4 regions of the Rhizobium sp. Pop5 genome follow, and region 2 is predicted to be linked to each of the others. Evidence: riboswitches for the same ligand, from Rfam matches in the RefSeq annotation. Region 2 holds a riboswitch; each other region holds the start of a gene.
The links. A riboswitch is a leader RNA that binds a small molecule or an ion and turns the genes downstream of it on or off. The one in region 2 is predicted to bind cobalamin.
Positions count from the first base shown of each region.

Region 1: linked by a shared signal. The riboswitch ahead of nrdH (glutaredoxin-like protein NrdH) and the one ahead of cobU (bifunctional adenosylcobinamide kinase/adenosylcobinamide-phosphate guanylyltransferase) in region 2 are both predicted to bind cobalamin.
Region 3: linked by a shared signal. The riboswitch ahead of NE852_RS13515 (ABC transporter substrate-binding protein) and the one ahead of cobU (bifunctional adenosylcobinamide kinase/adenosylcobinamide-phosphate guanylyltransferase) in region 2 are both predicted to bind cobalamin.
Region 4: linked by a shared signal. The riboswitch ahead of NE852_RS18070 (CbtB domain-containing protein) and the one ahead of cobU (bifunctional adenosylcobinamide kinase/adenosylcobinamide-phosphate guanylyltransferase) in region 2 are both predicted to bind cobalamin.

Region 1 covers NZ_CP099399.1:3,550,292-3,554,583, forward strand. Annotated here, with positions in the region: gene nrdE (class 1b ribonucleoside-diphosphate reductase subunit alpha) at 1-1,845, opposite strand, end outside; gene nrdI (class Ib ribonucleoside-diphosphate reductase assembly flavoprotein NrdI) at 1,824-2,225, opposite strand; gene nrdH (glutaredoxin-like protein NrdH) at 2,239-2,460, opposite strand; cobalamin riboswitch at 2,725-2,950, opposite strand; gene NE852_RS19640 (heavy metal translocating P-type ATPase) at 3,367-4,292, opposite strand, start outside.
Region 2 covers NZ_CP099399.1:2,031,735-2,036,026, forward strand. Annotated here, with positions in the region: gene cobN (cobaltochelatase subunit CobN) at 1-1,275, opposite strand, end outside; gene cobW (cobalamin biosynthesis protein CobW) at 1,285-2,331, opposite strand; gene cobU (bifunctional adenosylcobinamide kinase/adenosylcobinamide-phosphate guanylyltransferase) at 2,336-2,845, opposite strand; cobalamin riboswitch at 3,151-3,546, opposite strand; gene NE852_RS12265 (hypothetical protein) at 3,554-3,826, shown strand; gene NE852_RS12270 (chloride channel protein) at 3,829-4,292, shown strand, end outside.
Region 3 covers NZ_CP099399.1:2,268,054-2,272,345, forward strand. Annotated here, with positions in the region: gene NE852_RS13505 (ABC transporter ATP-binding protein) at 1-575, opposite strand, end outside; gene NE852_RS13510 (iron ABC transporter permease) at 572-1,612, opposite strand; gene NE852_RS13515 (ABC transporter substrate-binding protein) at 1,609-2,625, opposite strand; cobalamin riboswitch at 2,799-3,054, opposite strand; gene NE852_RS13520 (hypothetical protein) at 3,234-4,292, opposite strand, start outside.
Region 4 covers NZ_CP099399.1:3,206,705-3,210,996, forward strand. Annotated here, with positions in the region: gene NE852_RS18050 (sensor histidine kinase) at 1-357, opposite strand, end outside; gene NE852_RS18055 (sulfite oxidase-like oxidoreductase) at 470-1,132, shown strand; gene NE852_RS18060 (hypothetical protein) at 1,117-1,695, opposite strand; gene NE852_RS18065 (CbtA family protein) at 1,740-2,474, opposite strand; gene NE852_RS18070 (CbtB domain-containing protein) at 2,487-2,696, opposite strand; adenosylcobalamin (AdoCbl) riboswitch at 2,695-2,851, opposite strand; gene NE852_RS18075 (histidine phosphatase family protein) at 3,032-3,595, shown strand; gene NE852_RS18080 (bifunctional diguanylate cyclase/phosphodiesterase) at 4,037-4,292, shown strand, end outside.

The DNA of each region.
Region 1 (4,292 bases), 1.5 Mb from region 2:
CGAGACGATCGGATGGATCGAGGAGGTGGAGTGGTTGATGTAGGAGATCGACCCTGTCGGCGGCACCGCCTGCAGGTTCTGGTTATAGAGACCGGAAGCCATCACCGTTTTCTTGAGCGCCGCCCAGTCTTCCTGCGTCGGAATGTGGATGCCGGCATCGTCGAAAATTGCGCGAACCTTCTCCGTCGCCGGCTTCCATTCCTGCTCGATATATTTGTCGAAATAGTCGCCGGAGGCATATTTCGAATTTTCGAAGCCCTTGAAGCTCGTGCCCCGCTCGACCGCCAGCAGGTTCGAAGCGCGGATCGCGTGATAGGTCACCGCATAGAAATAGATATTCGTGAAATCGACGCCTTCCTCGGAGCCATAAAAGATGCGCTCGCGGGCGAGATAGCCGTGCAGGTTCATCTGTCCGAGGCCGATCGCATGGCTCTCGTCATTGCCCTTTTCGATCGAAGGCACCGAGGAGATGTGGCTCATGTCGGAAACTGCCGTCAGCGCCCGGATCGAGGTTTCGATCGTCTTGCCGAAATCGGCGGAATCCATCGCCGCCGCGATGTTCAGAGAGCCAAGATTGCAGGAAATATCCTTGCCCATCGTCTGGTAGGAGAGGTCGTCATTGTATTCGCTCGCCTCGCTCACCTGCAGGATCTCCGAGCAGAGATTGCTCATGGAGATGCGCCCGGCGACCGGGTTCGCCCGGTTCACCGTGTCCTCGAACATGATGTAGGGATAACCGCTCTCGAACTGGATCTCGGCGATCACCTGAAAGAATTCGCGTGCCTTGATCTTCTTCTTGGAGATGCGGGCATCCGCCACCATCTCACGGTACTTCTCCGTCACCGAGATTTCGGTGAACGGCGCGCCGTAGACGCGCTCCACGTCGTAGGGCGAGAAGAGGTACATATCCTCATTGTTTTTGGCGAGTTCGAAGGTGATGTCGGGCACGACGACGCCGAGCGACAGCGTCTTGATGCGGATCTTCTCGTCGGCATTTTCGCGCTTGGTATCGAGGAAGCGCATGATGTCGGGGTGATGGGCGTGGAGATAGACCGCGCCCGCGCCCTGGCGCGCGCCGAGCTGGTTGGCATAGGAGAACGAGTCTTCGAGCAGCTTCATGATGGGTATGATGCCGGAGGATTGGTTCTCGATCTGTTTGATCGGCGCGCCGGCTTCGCGAATATTCGTCAGCGACAGCGCCACGCCGCCGCCGCGCTTCGACAGTTGCAGCGCCGAATTGATCGACCGGCCGATCGATTCCATATTGTCCTCGACACGCAAAAGGAAGCAGGAGACGAGCTCGCCGCGCTGCTTCTTGCCGGCATTCAAAAAAGTCGGCGTCGCCGGCTGGAACCGGCCGGAAATGATCTCATCGACCATGTCGCGGGCAAGGGTCTCGTCGCCGCGGGCCAAAGTCAGTGCCACCATGCAGATGCGGTCTTCGTAGCGCTCCAGATAGCGCTTCCCGTCGAAGGTTTTCAGCGTGTAGCTGGTGTAATATTTGAAGGCGCCGAGAAACGTGGGGAACCGGAATTTCCTGGCATAGGCCTGGTCGAACAGGTCACGGACGAAATTGAAGGAATACTGGTCGAGCACTTCCTGCTCGTAATAGCCTTCAGTGACCAGATAATCGAGCTTCTCCCTGAGGTTATGGAAGAACACCGTGTTCTGGTTCACATGCTGCAGAAAATACTGCTTGGCCGCCATTCGGTCTTTGTCGAGCTGGATCTTGCCCTCGTCGTCATAGAGGTTCAGCATCGCGTTCAGCGCGTGATAATCGAGCGTTTCCGCAGCCTTCAGCGGCTTTGCGCCCACATCCCGCGTCAAATTTGTTCCCGTGTCCAAAATCGTCCCATCCCATCTTTGACATTGGCGACATCCTCGGAGGTTCCCAGGAGCTCGAACCTGTAGAGGTACGGCACCTGGCACTTCTTCGAGATGACATCGCCGGCAAGCCCGTAGGTCTCGCCGAAATTGCTGTTGCCCGCGGCGATCACGCCCCGGATGTTGGAGCGGTTTTCCGCATCATTGAGGAAACGGATCACCTGCTTGGGCACGGCCCCTTTACCGCCGTCCCCGCAATAAGTAGGCGAGATCAGCACGTAGGGTTCGCGAATGTGGATATCTTCAGCGCTGAGGGGAATGCGCGCCGCGCGCAATCCCAGCTTCTCGACGAAACGATGGGTATTCCCGGATCGGCTGGAATAATAGACGATCAGCCCCACCGCTCTTCTCCGATCAGGAGAGCGCGCTGATCATATCGGGACGGAAGCCCGCCCAGTGGTTCTCGCCGGCAACGACGACCGGAACCTGCATGTAGCCCATGCCGCGCACGCGATCGAGCGCCTCGGTGTCCTGGGAAATATCGACGATGTCATAGTCTACCCCCAGGCGATCCAGGGCGCGATAGGTGGCGGTGCACTGAACGCAGGCAGGCTTGCTGTAAACGGTAACGCTCATCATGTTCCTCGTGATGTCAATGAATTCAGGACGCAGGACTGGGATCGGGCGCCATGCGGCGTCCGGGGCAAAGTTTGATAATGATCTGGCAAAGTTGGCGCTTTAAACGCCCAATAGCATCCCTCGCAGGATGTGCGCGGGTGGCGGCCTTGATGTTCTCGACATGACTTCAAACCCCGAAGTGCTCATGCGGATGTTCGGGGGCAGTGCAACAGGCACGGATAGATTCCGTCTTCATGCACGCGACCTTCCGGACACCCCGCCCGTGGACGTTTCGTTCGAGGCAGGTCTCCTGGCTCACGGGTCGAAGCACCCTGCCCAGCCTTCCCGGAACCTCATGCTCCAGTGACCTGAAATCGGACAGTTGCTCGCCGCTCACAGTTGCGGGGGCAGCTCCGGCATTGCCGCGCCGTAATGGCGAAGCGCACCGTATTCCCATCTTAGCCCCCGATCCTCACGAATCGAAGGAACCTCAAACACTAGATATAGTACGCGAATCCCAATTCGCGTCAACGGATGGTTTGTGCATCGCGTTACGGGAGGTTTGAAATCACTGCATTCCTGTGAAAAACAGGGATAACGAAGGCTTAACGAAAAGACGCTGTAGAGAAGGGTCCGATAAAGAGACCCGGCCTGTCGCCAACTCCCAGGCTGGGACAAGCCATGCAAAACTCGCAACGTCATCCTCGGCCTTGTGCCGAGGATCTGCGCCGCTCAATTAAGCACCTGAAAATAAATGGTTTCTTGTCAAACAATTACAGCGGTCAGATGCTCGGCACAAGGCCGAGCATGACGGAGAGACCTTGTCGACAAACTGAGAGCCGGCCTAAGCGATGGCCCGCTCCGCGGTTTGGATTCTCGATCGCGCCCAAATCGGTGGTCTTTACATCGCCATTCGGGAAAAATTCATCCCTTTAAGCGAAGCAGCCTGAGCGCATTGATCGTCACCAGCACGGTGGCGCCGGTATCGGCGAGGATTGCCGGCCAGAGCCCGGTAATGCCGGCGATCGTCGTCACGAGGAAGACCGCCTTCAGGCCGAGCGCGATTGTGATGTTCTGCAGGATGTTGCGCATGGTCCGCTTGGAAAGCGCGATCATCCGCGCCACGTCCCCGACGCGCCCGTGCAGCACGGCGGCATCCGCCGTCTCCAGCGCCACATCCGTGCCGCCGCCCATGGCGATGCCGATATCGGCCGCCGCCAGCGCCGGCGCGTCGTTGATGCCGTCGCCCACCTTGGCGACGGTGAAGCCTTCACGCTTCAATTCGCCGACGACCCGCTGTTTGTCCTCCGGCATCATCTCGCCGCGCCAGTCGATGCCGAGCATGCCGGCAACGGCCGCCGCCGTGCGTTTGTTGTCGCCCGTCAGCATCATTGCCTTCACGCCTGCCGATTTGAGCGCGGAAAGTCCAGCCCCGGCATCCTCGCGCGGCTCGTCGCGCATGGCGATCAGGCCCGCGGCTGCGCCATTGACGAGCAGCACCGATACGCTCTTGCCTTCGTCATTCAGCGCCGTGATGCGCCCATCCTGCTCTCCATCGAGCGCCCCGCGCTCGCGAGTTGCGGACGGCGACAGCAGATCCAGGGTCTCGCCCCCGACTTTGCCGGTGACGCCCTTGCCCGGCAGCGCCTCCAGCTCGAAGGCCGGCGGCACGGGAACGCCGCCGGCCTTGGCGCGATTGAGGATTGCCAGCGCCAGCGGATGGCTGGAACCTTGCTCCAGCACCGCCGCGCGCGACAGGACCTGCGCTTCGCTCAAGCCGAAGGAAACGATGTCGGTCACCTGAGGTTTGCCTGCCGTCAGCGTACCCGTCTTGTCGAAGGCGACCATCG
Region 2 (4,292 bases):
CGTCATCGCCCGCATCACCTCGATCGTGCCGGCCGGCGTATCCAGGCCGACGCCATTGCCGAGCCGCCCGTCCCGGTTCGGATAATTCGCCAAGACAAGCGCAACACGCCGTTCCGCCGGCGGCCGCTGCCGTAGCCGCGCCCAGTTGGCGGCAAGATCAGCGACATAGGCCATGCGCCCGGCATCCGGCTCGCTGGATACGATATTGGCCTCGACCGCGGCATCGTAACGGGCGGCCGATTTGAAGGAGACGGCACGCGACAAAACGCGGCCATCCACCTCCGGCAGCGCGACATTCATGCCGAGATCGCGGGCCGAGAGCCCCTGCGACGAGGCCGCCCATGCCTCCCGCGACGAGGCCGAAAAGATCGTCTGCAGCACGACCGCGTCATTCGCCTCCAGCACCGTCGGCTCGCGATCGGCGCCCGGTGCGGAGACGGCAAAGCCCGTCGTATTGATGACAACATCGGGTTTAAGGTCGGCGAAGATGGATTCGAGGATGCCCTTGGAAACGGGATCCTTGAGGCTGTAGGCAAAGACCGGCAGCGGGCGGAGGCCTTCCGCCTGCAGGGCTTCGACCAGGGCTTCGACGGGTTTTGTTTCGCCGCTTTGGACGAGGGCGCGGTAGAAGGCGATGGCGACGGTGGGGCGTTCCGTAAGTTCGAATCTCACCTCTGCCGTCGGCACGCCCGAGACAAGCCTCTCCCACTCTTCAACCCCAATCAACCCCCGCTCCGGCCACCAGATCCCCGCCTTCATCAACGGCGCAGCCGGCGCCGGCTTCTCCTCACCAGACAGCATTGCCGCCGCATAGGCCAGAAAGCCCCGCGCATTGGCATCCCCGCCCTCGATCAGGTAAGCCCACAACGCATTCAGATCCTCCAACGCCACATTCGAAAACGGCGTCAGCCCGGCATCCGGCTTGGAATCCCCAGGCAGCACCGCAATCAGTGCCCCGCTGCGCGCCGCCACCGCATGCAGCGCCTCCAGCGCATAGTGGAAATAGCTTGCCCCACCCAGCGCCCGCACGATGATCAGTTTCGCATGCCGCGCGGTCCGCTCGACGTAAGTATCGACCGACATCGGATGCTTCAGGCTCATCAGGCTCGCAAGCCTCAGCGAATACCCCGCCATCCCACCGGCATGAGCCGCGGCAATCGCCGCAAGCTCGGTGTCGGCGGCCGACAGGAACAGGATATCGCCCGGCGACTGGCCGAGGTCGATCGCCTCGTCCCCGTCACTGATCGTTCCCTGCTGGGCCAGAAGCAGATGCATTTAATATCCTCAGACGAGCGCTTCGATCGCCTTGCGCACCGCGTCCTGATCCATCTCGTGCAGGCCGATGACGACGAGGCGGGTGCTGCGGGCTTCACCCGGCGCCCAGGCGCGGTCGAAATACTGGTCGATGCGGGCACCCACGGCCTGCAGCTGCAGGCGCATGGGCTTGTCGGAGACATCGATGAAGCCCTTGAGGCGCAGCACATCATGCTCGGCGATGATGCCCTTCAGCTTCTCGACGAATGCTACCGTATCGGCGACCGCGCCAAGTTCGACGACGAAACTGTCGAATTCGTCGTGATCATGCGGCTCGCCATCCTCATGCTCCAGCTCGTGATGGGACTTGCGGTTGACGATATCGTCTTCGGTGCCGACACCGAGGCCGAGCAGCACGCTTGCCGGCACCTCGCCATTCCGGGCCTCGATCATCACGGGCTTGCGGACAATGCGCGAGGCGACCTCGCTCTTCACGCGGCCGAGCCCGTCGGCGTCGATGAGATCGGTCTTGTTCAGCACGATCAGGTCGGCGCAGGTCAGCTGATCCTCGAAAAGTTCTTCGATCGGGCTTTCATGATCGAGCGATTCATCCTCGGCGCGGCGCGCATCGACGGCATCGTGGTCGTCGGCAAAACGGCCGGCGGCAACAGCCGCGCTGTCGACGACGGTGATAACGCCGTCGACGGTAACTTCGCTGCGGATATCAGGCCAGTTGAAGGCGGCCACCAGCGGCTGCGGCAGCGCAAGTCCCGAGGTTTCGATGACGATGTGATCGGGGCGCTGGTCGCGCTCCAGAAGCTTGGTCATGGTCGGGATGAAATCGTCGGCCACCGTGCAGCAGATGCAGCCATTGGTGAGCTCGATAATATCGTCCTCGGTGCAGTTCTCCGCCCCGCAGCCCTTCAGCACATCGCCATCGACGCCGAGATCGCCGAATTCGTTGATGATGAGTGCGATCTTCTTGCCGCCGGCATTGGTAAGCAGGTTGCGGATCATCGTCGTCTTGCCGGCGCCGAGGAAGCCGGTGATGACGGTTGCGGGAATTTTCTGCTGCATGGAACTAACCCTTCATTTTCAGCGGCAGTCCTGCCGCGATAAAATAGACGTCGTCGGCATTGGCCGCGATCATTTGGTGCAGCCGGCCGGCATGGTCGCGAAATTGCCGCGCCATGCGGTTCTCGGGCACGATGCCGAGGCCGACTTCGTTGGAAACGATGACGAGCCGTGCCTTCGCTTGGGGCAACCAGGCGGCGAGCGCAACGGACTGGGCGATGATATCGCGCCCCTCCATCATCAGATTGGTGAGCCAGAGTGTGAGGCAGTCGACAAGAATCGCCCTGCCTTCGCCATCGATGGCCGTAAGCCGCTCGGCAAGCTCCAGCGGTTCCTCATGCGTGGTCCAGGATGGGCCGCGATCCGCCTTATGCTGGTCGATGCGCGCCTGCATTTCATCGTCCCACGCCCGGCCGGTGGCGATGTAATGACGCTCGAGGCCGGTCGCCGTGACGATGTTTTCGGCAAAACGCGATTTACCGGAGCGGGCGCCGCCGAGGATGAAGGTGGTGCTCATGCTCGGACGCCTTCTGCAGCGGAGGGTGTTGCACCCCCCTCTGTCCTGCCGGACATCTCCCCCACAAGGGGGGAGATCGGCAAGAGGCGAGACCATCGCCTTACGTCAGTTGTTTGGGGAGATCGTCGCCGCGATTCCATCTCCCTCCTTGTGGGGGAGATGTCCGGCAGGACAGAGGGGGGTACCGCATACTCGACGCACAAGGCCGAAAGCCCCACATCTGCCACCAAAGGCAGCGCCGAATTCAATCGTTCAGCCAAAACAACCTCCGTGCTGGCAGCGGGCCTCTTGCCCAGGGTTGGGCTTTTCGCCCGGCACGGGATGGCAGGTCTCCTGGCTCGCGGGTATCGGCCGCGACCGGGACGACCGTTTCCGGTCGCCCCTGATCGTGCCAGCGGATCTGCCTCGCCTTCCCGGCTGCATCTCGTGAAAAGGTGGACGATTCGTAGAAATAGAGGCGTCCGACCCCGGTTGATCACCATGCATTTCCAGTGGCTTTTCCGGCATCTCCTCCGCTCCGCCCGCCCGCACCATTGCGGGCTGCCGACGAAAAAGGCTCGATGCCGGATGCAAGACCCTGACCGCTCTACAGTCGCGGGGTCGGCTGTGATGAAAGCGCCCGGCTTGGGTCCGCCTCGTCACATTCCCTTTTCATCCGGAAAGCGTAACGCCGATCCGGAACCATCCGTTATATCCGATGATGGTCAGATGACCATCATCGTGGGATGGTCAGGCGACCACCCTTTATATCAAGGATGGTTAGGCAAGCTCCGGGGTGAAGTCAACCGGCCTTGGCACGCCGGAATGGCCAGCGAGCCGGCAGGCAAACGCCGACACGACTTACTCTACCTAAAATATCGTCATTTATCAGAGGCTTATGTCATAAAAATTTGTCTGGCACGCCGGCTTTTTGCCGCAATTGCATCGCAAGCGGACCCGGCCTTCACCCTTGACCCGGCCTCTCCCTGCCTAGTTGTCTAGCCATGCTCATGAAATTGGATCGGCGCCGTCTCCGCGCGCTGCGTGTTTTCCTCGATCCCGGCCGTTTGCGCGTTCTGACGCGACGCAGCGAAATCGGCCTGTCGTTGGCCGGCGCCGTCGTCGGCATCGCTTCGGGACTTGCCGTCACCGGCATGAGTTTCGTTTCGAACGAATTGCACCAGCTGATATTCGGCATAGCAGACAGCGAGAGGTTGAGTTCATCTGACATCGACGACAAGCTGCTGTTGCTGACCGCGCCCGTCATGGGCGGCGTCCTGCTCGGGCTGCTGCTCCTGGTGCTGGCGAAACGGCGCAAGAAGCCGATGGTCGATCCGATCGAGGCCAATGCCCTGCATGGCGGCCGTCTTTCCCTGACCGACAGCATCATCGTTGCCGTGCAGAACCTGCTCTCCAACGGTTTCGGCGCCTCCGTCGGCCTGGAAGCCGGCTATACCCAACTTGCCGC
Region 3 (4,292 bases), 240 kb from region 2:
AGCGCGACGACCGAGGTGATACCGAGCCTGGCGATCAGCGAGAGGATGTCGAGCTGGTGCTGGATATCGAGATGGTTGGTCGGCTCATCAAGCAGCAGTTCGCTCGGCGACTGCGCCAGCGATCTTGCAATGTGCACGCGCTGGCGCTCGCCCCCCGACAGCGTCTGCCAGAGCTGGCCCGCCCTCTCCCGCATGTCCACCCGCGACAGGGCCTCCTCGACGGCGGCATCGTCTTGCTCACCCCAGGGCATGAGCAGCCCGCGATGCGGCGTGCGGCCGAGCTGCACCACATCGCGCACGGTCAGTTGCGTATCGGTCGTCGACTGCTGCTCGACGAAGGCGATACGGCGCGCAAGCGCGACGCGCGACAGCGAGGCGATATCGTCCTCGCCGAGACGGATGATACCGCTACGGACCTTGCGCAGCCGGCAGATCAACCTCAGGAGACTCGATTTGCCGGACCCGTTCGGCCCGAGCAGGCCGAGCACCTTGCCTCTTTCCACCGTGAGGCTGACGCCGTTAACGATGACGGTGTCGCCGGCGGCAAAACTCACCGCTTCGATCTTGATGCTCATGCGCTTCTCCGCACGCGATAAAGGATGATGGCGAAGGCCGGCGCACCGAAGAGCGCCGTGACGACGCCGACCGGCAGGATCTGCTGCGGTATAAGGATGCGCGAAACGATATCGGCACCGACCATATAGATCGCACCGCCGAGTGCCGTTGCCGGCAACAGCTGCCGATGCCCTGGCCCAACGAGAAAGCGGGCGGCATGGGGTATGACCAGACCGACGAAACCGATCGAGCCTACCATGCTGACAACACTCGCCGTCATCGCCGCAGTCAGGCCGAAAAGCATGATCTGGACGCGGCGCACGGCAATGCCGAGCGAGGCGGCTGCGTCCGTGCCGAAGGCGAAGGCGTCGAGCGCCCGCACATGGGCCATGCAGATGAAAAAGCCGGCAAATGCGATCGGCACCGCGAGATAGACATCCGGCCACCGCACGCCGCTGAGCGAACCCAGCAGCCAAAACAGAACGCCGCGCGCCTGCTCGGCATTGGCCGAGGTCGTCACGATATAGGAGGTGAGCGCATTGAAGAGCTGCGAACCGGCGACCCCGCAGAGGATGATGCGTTCGCCGGTGCCTCCTGCTCCTGTCGCCAAAAAGCCGACCAGAAGGAACGCGACGACCGCGCCGACGAAGGCGCCGCCCGACAGACCGAGAACGCCGTAGCCGAAGCCGAGAATCATCACGCAGACCGCCCCCGTCGAAGCGCCAGCGGAGATGCCGAGCACATAGGGCTCGGCCAGCGGATTACGCAGCAGCGCCTGCAGGATCGCGCCCGAGAGCGAAAGCGACGCACCGGCGCTGGCGGCAACCAGCGCCCGGCTGAGACGATAATCCCAGACGATGCCCTGGTGGATACGACTGAGCACGAATTCCGTGCCGAACAGGCGGTTCGAGACCGCCTCCGCCGTCGTCGCCAGCGGTATCGAGATCTCTCCGATGGAAACGGCAAGGCTGATCATCAGCCCGAGAAGAAGAAGGGCTGCGATGGTGAGCGCGGCAAGCGCCCACCATCCCTGTTGCCTGAACGATGCTGCTCTCACTGCGAGAGGCCGAAGGACTTGATGCCGTTCGCCAATGTTTCGATGCCGTCGATCGTGCGGATCGTCGGGTTCATCGATTGCGCGTCCATCATCACGAAATGCCTGTTTTTCACCGCATCCAGTTCCCTGGTCACCGGATCGTGCTCAAGGAAATCGATCTTCACCTTGGGATCGTCGGCCGCATAGCGGCGCCGATCCATGGTCGCGACTACGATGACGGCGGGGTTCGCCTCGGCGATGGTTTCCCAGCCCACCAGCGGCCATTCCTCCTGGGTGGTGACGACGTTGCGGGCGCCGATCGTCTTCAGGATGTAGGCCGGCGCGCCGTTCTTGCCGGCGATGAAGGCATCACCGTTGACCTCCTTGCTGGAGAACCAGAAGACGACCGGCAGGTTCTTGCCCGATGCATTCGATATGGAGGTGACGGCATCGGCTTCGCGCTTCTTCAACTCCTCGATCAGCGCATCGCCATGCTCCCTCACGTCGAAGATTTCCGAGAGCTCGGCGATCTCACGGTAGACCAGCTCCATCGTGAACAGCTCCTTGCGCACGCCGTCGCCGCCATCGGTGTTGACCTTGGCAACGCAATCGGCCGGCGAAAGATAGGTGTTGATCCCGAGGTCCCCGAACTGGTCCCGCTTGCCGACGGAGCCCTGCGCGCCGACATGCCATTCGAACTCGGCAGCCACCATGTCCGGCTCCTGCCCGACAACGGATTCGAAGCTTGGATCGTTGTCGGCAAGTCGTTTGATCCGACTGTTGGCATCGGCATATTGCGGCAGCACGGGACCGACCCAAACAGCCGTGCCGACGATCCTGTCGGCAAGGCCTAGCGAAAAGAGAATTTCGGTCATGCCCTGGCCGATCGAAACGATCTTCGTCGGCGCTTTGCGGAAGGTCACCTCCTTACCGCAATTGCTGACGGTGAGCGGATATTGGGTGGCGGTAAGGCCCGGTGCCGCAAGGCCGATCAGCCCGAAGGCGAATGTCATGGTGGCGAGAAACTGGCGCATGAAAACCTCGATTGAAAGGGAAAGGAGCATGGCTTCGCCGCGCGGCCCAAGGGCGGGCGCGCGCGCAAAGCCTAGCCGCAGGCGGCCCAATCGAGACGGATGCATGCCGCAGTTCGGCGAAGGGTCAGAAGGTCAATCATGTCTGCTCCTTGTCCGGGCATCCCCGCCCGGTTGATTGGATCGTGATTGACGGCAGGTCTCCTGGCTCGCGAATATCCGCCGCTCATCAGCCTTCCCGCGATAGCTCGCAGTGGCCGGGCCCGAAGGCCCCAGGAAATGCCGGCGCGCCGGCACTCCCGATATGAGCGACAATCCGCTTACAGTTGCGGGGGCAGCCACGGTCTCGGTCCCTCTTGGGGTCGTCCTCACCGTGTTCCCTATTAATTCCCTCGGAGTCATCCTCGGGAAACCGTCACGCCCAGTTACGTCGCAGATCCGCTAGACGTCAATGATTATTGCGGGGATCGCACCGACGCCGTGAAAAATAAGGCTGGATGCATGGCGCGGGCCGTCATTCGGCGCGTTCAACACCGCTCGTGGAAGGTCTTGGACATGGAACCGTTATAGCCATAATGGGAAACCTTCACGTCTTCCCACAGTCCAGCCGACTACGCCTCGGCCATGAATTTCCGGATGGCGGCTTCGAAGGCGTCGGCGGATGTCAGCGCTTTGTTGCCTGCCGTTCCCGAATAATAGCTGTCGCCGCGCTGCAGCTGCACGCCGCGGTGTCCCGTCATCGCTTCGAGAACCGGCATCGCCGCCCATTCCTGCGCCACCGCCAGGGCGAATTTTTTGAACTGCGCGTCGCTCCTGTCGGATTTCAGGAAAGCCTCGCCTCCCCTGACCGTCATCAGCAGGTGAAAGCCGATCTGGTCTTGGGCCTCTGGATCGAAAAGCCGCTCTTGCGTCAGGCCCGAGGGGGCGACATTGCCGCCCAGCGTTCCCATGATGATCTGGTATTTGCCGCAGGCGTCCCGCCCATGCAGCGTCGCCTGATAGGCCTGAACCTGCGCGATGCTCATCGCGACGAGCCGGGGGTTGTTTTCGTTCTTTATGCGATCGACCACGGCGTTGTAGTTGCCCGCGGCTTCATACCGTCCGATGAAATCGAGGAAACCCAGGACGCCGGGCCGGATATCGGGGCTGCCGCCGTTGATCATGCCATCGACGGAGGAAAGCTGCACGAGATCGGTCAGCCGCTTCACCACAGCCCGCTTGCCGCTTTCGAATTCCGCCTTGATCGCCGCCACGACATCGGACTTCTTCGTGTCGGATTTGCTGGGAAAGAGCTTGGGATTGGCGTTGACAGTCGCTGCCGAGACGGCCCTGACGTCATCGACCGTCTTCGACACGGCATCGCCGTCGTCAAGCTGGGCGAAGCGAACCGCCGCATCCTTGCCGATGCGGTGGCCAAGCCGCAGCAGCCAGGCCGGCGGATCGAGGTTCGAGATCTTCGATTTCAGCGCGCGCTGCAGCCGATTGGCAAGGGCGGCGGCAAAGAAGCACTGCGCCTGCGGCTTGATCCGGTCGGCATCGGCAAACCCGCGCAGAACCTCCTGATAGTCCTTGTCCTTCAGGAGAGACGACCAGACATCCGGATCGAAGCGATAGGGACCGATCGGCCCGGCAAGATCGGCATCGGCGCCATCGCGCCCTTGCGCGTCGGT
Region 4 (4,292 bases), 1.2 Mb from region 2:
ATAGATATCGGAGGATTTCAGAAGCCCGTTGATGGCCTTGAGATAGAGGTTGGCCGTATCGCGCAGCGCCATGTCGTCGGGGGCGCTGACCAGCTCCTGGATATCGTCGTGATCGGCGATCAGCGCCGGCAGCGCCTCGTAGCGGTTGAGATGGCCGCTGAGCGCCGAAACGGCAAGGCGCAGCGCTGTTCCCGCCTGGGCCGAAGCCTCCTCCATATAGGCGCGCGTCGCAATCGCGCTTCCAAAGGTGAAGAAGGCGAAGATGACGAGCGGAACCGCCAGCAGCGCCGCTATCCCACGATATCTCGAAGACAGATCCCGCTCCTCCCTTTCTGCCTCCGCTCCCCAGCAAGGCATGCCCGACCGGCCCAAGTTTAGTAAGACGAGCGAGGATTTCCAAGGGCCTGCCGAAACTTGACACCCGGCGAGACCGGATGTCCTATTGCTGCATCGCAAGGAGACCCCGCTCATGAGCGACGACCAGACGCCCGCTGACAGCAAGCTCACCAGTTCCAAGCGCCGCTGGGCGGCGGAGGGCAAATTCCTGACCGGCCGTATCAGCCGTCCCGAGGCCGAGCGCCTGCCGCCCGGCCAGCACCTCGTCAAGAACTGGCCAGTGCTCGATCTCGGCCAGCAGCCGGTGGTTTCAACCGATAGCTGGCGGCTTGAGGTGCGAGGCCTCGTCGAAACTGCGCTCACCCTCACCTGGGCCGATTTCCAGGCGATCGAGCAAAGCATTGGGATGAGCGATATTCACTGCGTCACCACCTGGTCGCGCTACGACAATAAATGGAAGGGCGTTTCGACCCGCGATCTGCTCGACCTCGCCATGCCGAAACCAGAAGCAGCTTACGTCATGCTGACGAGCTATGACGGCTATACCACCAACCTGCCGCTTGTCGATTTCGCCGCCGAAGATGCCATCCTCGCAACCTCCTGGGAGGACTTGCCTCTGACAGCAGATCATGGCGGCCCGATGCGCCTCGTCGTGCCGCATCTCTACTTCTGGAAAAGCGCCAAATGGCTGCGACGCATCGAGCTAATCGCCGCTGACGCGGCCGGCTTCTGGGAAAAGAACGGCTACCATATGCTTGGCGATCCGTGGCGCGAGCAGCGCTATTCCGACAACTGATCCCGCGGGCGCAGGAAGCGGCGAAGTGTAAAAACCGCGAGACCGAGCAAGACAGAGAGCCCTGTCAGCGACGCCATACTGGCGAAATGGATCGGCACCCTGCTCCATCGCGGCTTGACGATATCGGCGGTGTTGAAAGCTTCGCCGCTGAATTGGCACGTGACGAGCGCAAGCCCGCGTCGCACCATATCGACGTCGACGGCGGAGATGATCCGGTTGGCGGCAAGCGCCTCCTGCGGCATCTCCCGCATCGCCATCAGCACAGCTTTGGTTGCCGCGAGATAGGCATGGGCGCATTCGTTGAACGGACTTCCCTCATCCGTCACGCTGCCCGGTACCCTGCCCCACAGACAATAGGAATACTGGATCTCGGCATAGTTCAGAATGCGGCGGAACGGCTCGTTCGTATCGACTGCCCGCGACGCAAGGTCGATGATCCCACTGCGATATTCTGAAATCACCGCCATCTCGCCGTGGGAAATTTCAGGAATATCCAGACCGGCATGGCTGCCGCCTTCGCTGCTGCCATGGGCAAAGGCGGTTCCAACCCCGAACAGAAACAGGCTTGCCGCAAGACCGAGAGCGGCAAGCCCTTTACGACGCCGGCTCACCGGAACGCCGGCCGCAACCCGCCCTTGACGGCAAGCCGTCTTTCCGCGAGCGCCCCGAAAGCAAGGCCGAGCGTGGCCCAAAGGATGACGTGCATGCCGAGCGAGGTCGTGCGGAAGCGCCAGAGCACCAGTGCCGAGAAATTCTCGGGCACCTCGTTGATCGGCGGCAGCAGATAGAGCACGAGGCCGATGAAGACGAGATAGGCGATGCCGGCGATGATCGCGCCGTTCCAGAGACCGAAACGCTCGGAAAGACGGCGCGAAAGCGCCACCGCCGCAATCAGCGCGGCGAGCGAGACGACGATCATCAGGAAGAACAGCTCGGTCCTGACGCCGATCGTATCGGGGTTGCCGACTGCCGGCGGGTTGGCCGGATACTTGACGGCGGGAACGAGTACGATCGCCACGAAAGCGGCGGTAGCGATGACGGCCGAGGTCCCGCGCGCCGAAAGACTGCTGAAGCGACCATGCACGAAGGCGAAGGCAAGCGCGAAAAGCCCGCCGACGGCAACGCTGTAAGCCATGACGCCGGTGAAAAGGCCGAGACCGGCCTGGGTGGCGCGGCTGACGATTTCGGGTTCGGCGGCTTCGCCCGCCGCCTGTGCGCTCGCCTCCTCGAAGGCGATCGCCGCATCGACCAACGGCTCGCCGAAGGTGTGGGCGAAGGCAAAAACGAGGATACCAGCAATCAGGCCCGCGAGCATGCCGCGAAGCAGAAGGTTTCCAACCATGTCAGAATCCCTTTAGTGGCAGGGAAAACCGAGGAGATGGCGGCCGTCATGCACGAATTCATGCACATACATGCCGTTGAACAGCGCCATCGCGCCTTCCTCGGTGCCGACAAAATAAAGGGCGATGAGCATCAGCAGGCCGCCAAAGATCGCCCAGGGCAGGATATCTCCCACAGGGATCGGCGCCGGTGCCGCGACGGGGGCGAAAGTGGTATCAGACATGTATTCCTCCAGAATGACGCGTTCAGTCGAAAGAGTGCTTGTGCGGTAGGGTCTGACTTCCAGCACGAAGAGCTTTCGACACGCTGGTCACAGTGGCGCGACCGCGCCGGATTTCCACCGGCTTCCAAACCCGCAACAGCACGGTTATATCTGCACGCTGGAGAGACTGTCAACGGAACTTCACGAGCCGGTGAAGGGCCGTCCCACAGCATAATTCCTTAACTCGGAACCGATTTAAGGATAAAATTATGCAGCAATTTAAAGCGCTAGAGCGTCCTTTGCGCGCCTAAAGAGGCGCGCGGCGCTGTAGCCGCATTCCGGAGATCAGAACGATGGTGAACACGCGTCTCACCTGGATCTGCCATGGCGCGACGGCGGCAAGCCGCAAGGCCCTGTTCCCGCTCGACGAACCGCTGGAAAGCAAGGCCGCGAAGGACGCGGCCGAGATGGCCGCGCTGCCCCGCGCCGACCGCATCTTCACCAGTCCCGCCCTGCGCACCCGCCAGACCGCGACAGCGCTCCGCCTCGACGCCGGGATCGACCCGGCGCTTCGCGATTGCGACCATGGCCGCTGGGCCGGCAGGCCGATCGTCACGATAGGGTCCGAAGAGCCGGAGAATCTGGAAATCTGGATGAGCGATCCGCAAGCGGCCCCGCACGGCGGCGAAAGTCTTTTCGACCTGCGCACGCGCGTCGCCGGCTGGATGGATGCTCAGTCCACCCTCGGCGGACATGTGATCGCCGTTAGCCACGCGGCAATCATCCGGGCGGCGGTCGTGCATGTGCTTCAGGCGCCGCTCTCTTCCTTCTGGCTGATTGACGTCGGACCGCTCGCAATCGTCCGCATGACCAGCGACGGGCGACGCTGGTCGCTGCGCTTCAGCATTAGTGACCTCTGATCTTATCCAGCCTTACGCAAGCAAATCGCGTCATCTCTATTGAACCCGGCTTTGCCGGAACTACTTCCTTGTCCCAAGGAGATGGAAGAAATGACATATGACTGGAGTGGGGAGCGTACGCGGCGCCTGCGTTTTATGCGTGTCGCCACGGTTACGGTTCTGGTCGGTCTCCTCGTCAGCGTACCGCTGCTGATCGTCACCGCCTGAAGTACGAGAAAGGGCGAGCGATGCAATTGCACGCTCGCCTTCGTTCTTCTCAGGCGCGAGATACGCGCCCATGGTCAGCCTTTGTCGCCGCCCGCAGAACGAGTATCCGCCGCCACGGCTCACGCCTTTCGAGGCCGGTAGCAGGCCGCCGCTCTGATAATTCGCCTTCTGGTTTCAACGAACATTTCAGACTTTCGTGATTACGTCGGCGCGGGCGGAGACGGAGAAGGCCATATGCCGGTGTTTTTCCAAAGCAGGGCCGGAAGGCAATGCGTGTCGATCATGGCGTTCGGAGTAACCCTCTGGCTCCTCGGCACGCTGTTGCAGTTCGGCGACAACCTGGTCTCCTTCATGATCGGTTTCGGCGAGTACGGCGCCGACAAACTCGTCCTGGCGCTCGGCATCGCCGGCGCCATGAGTTTCGTCTACTCGGTGCTGCGCATCGCCGATCTCCGCAAGGAAATGGAGCTGCGCTCGGCGGCCCAGACAA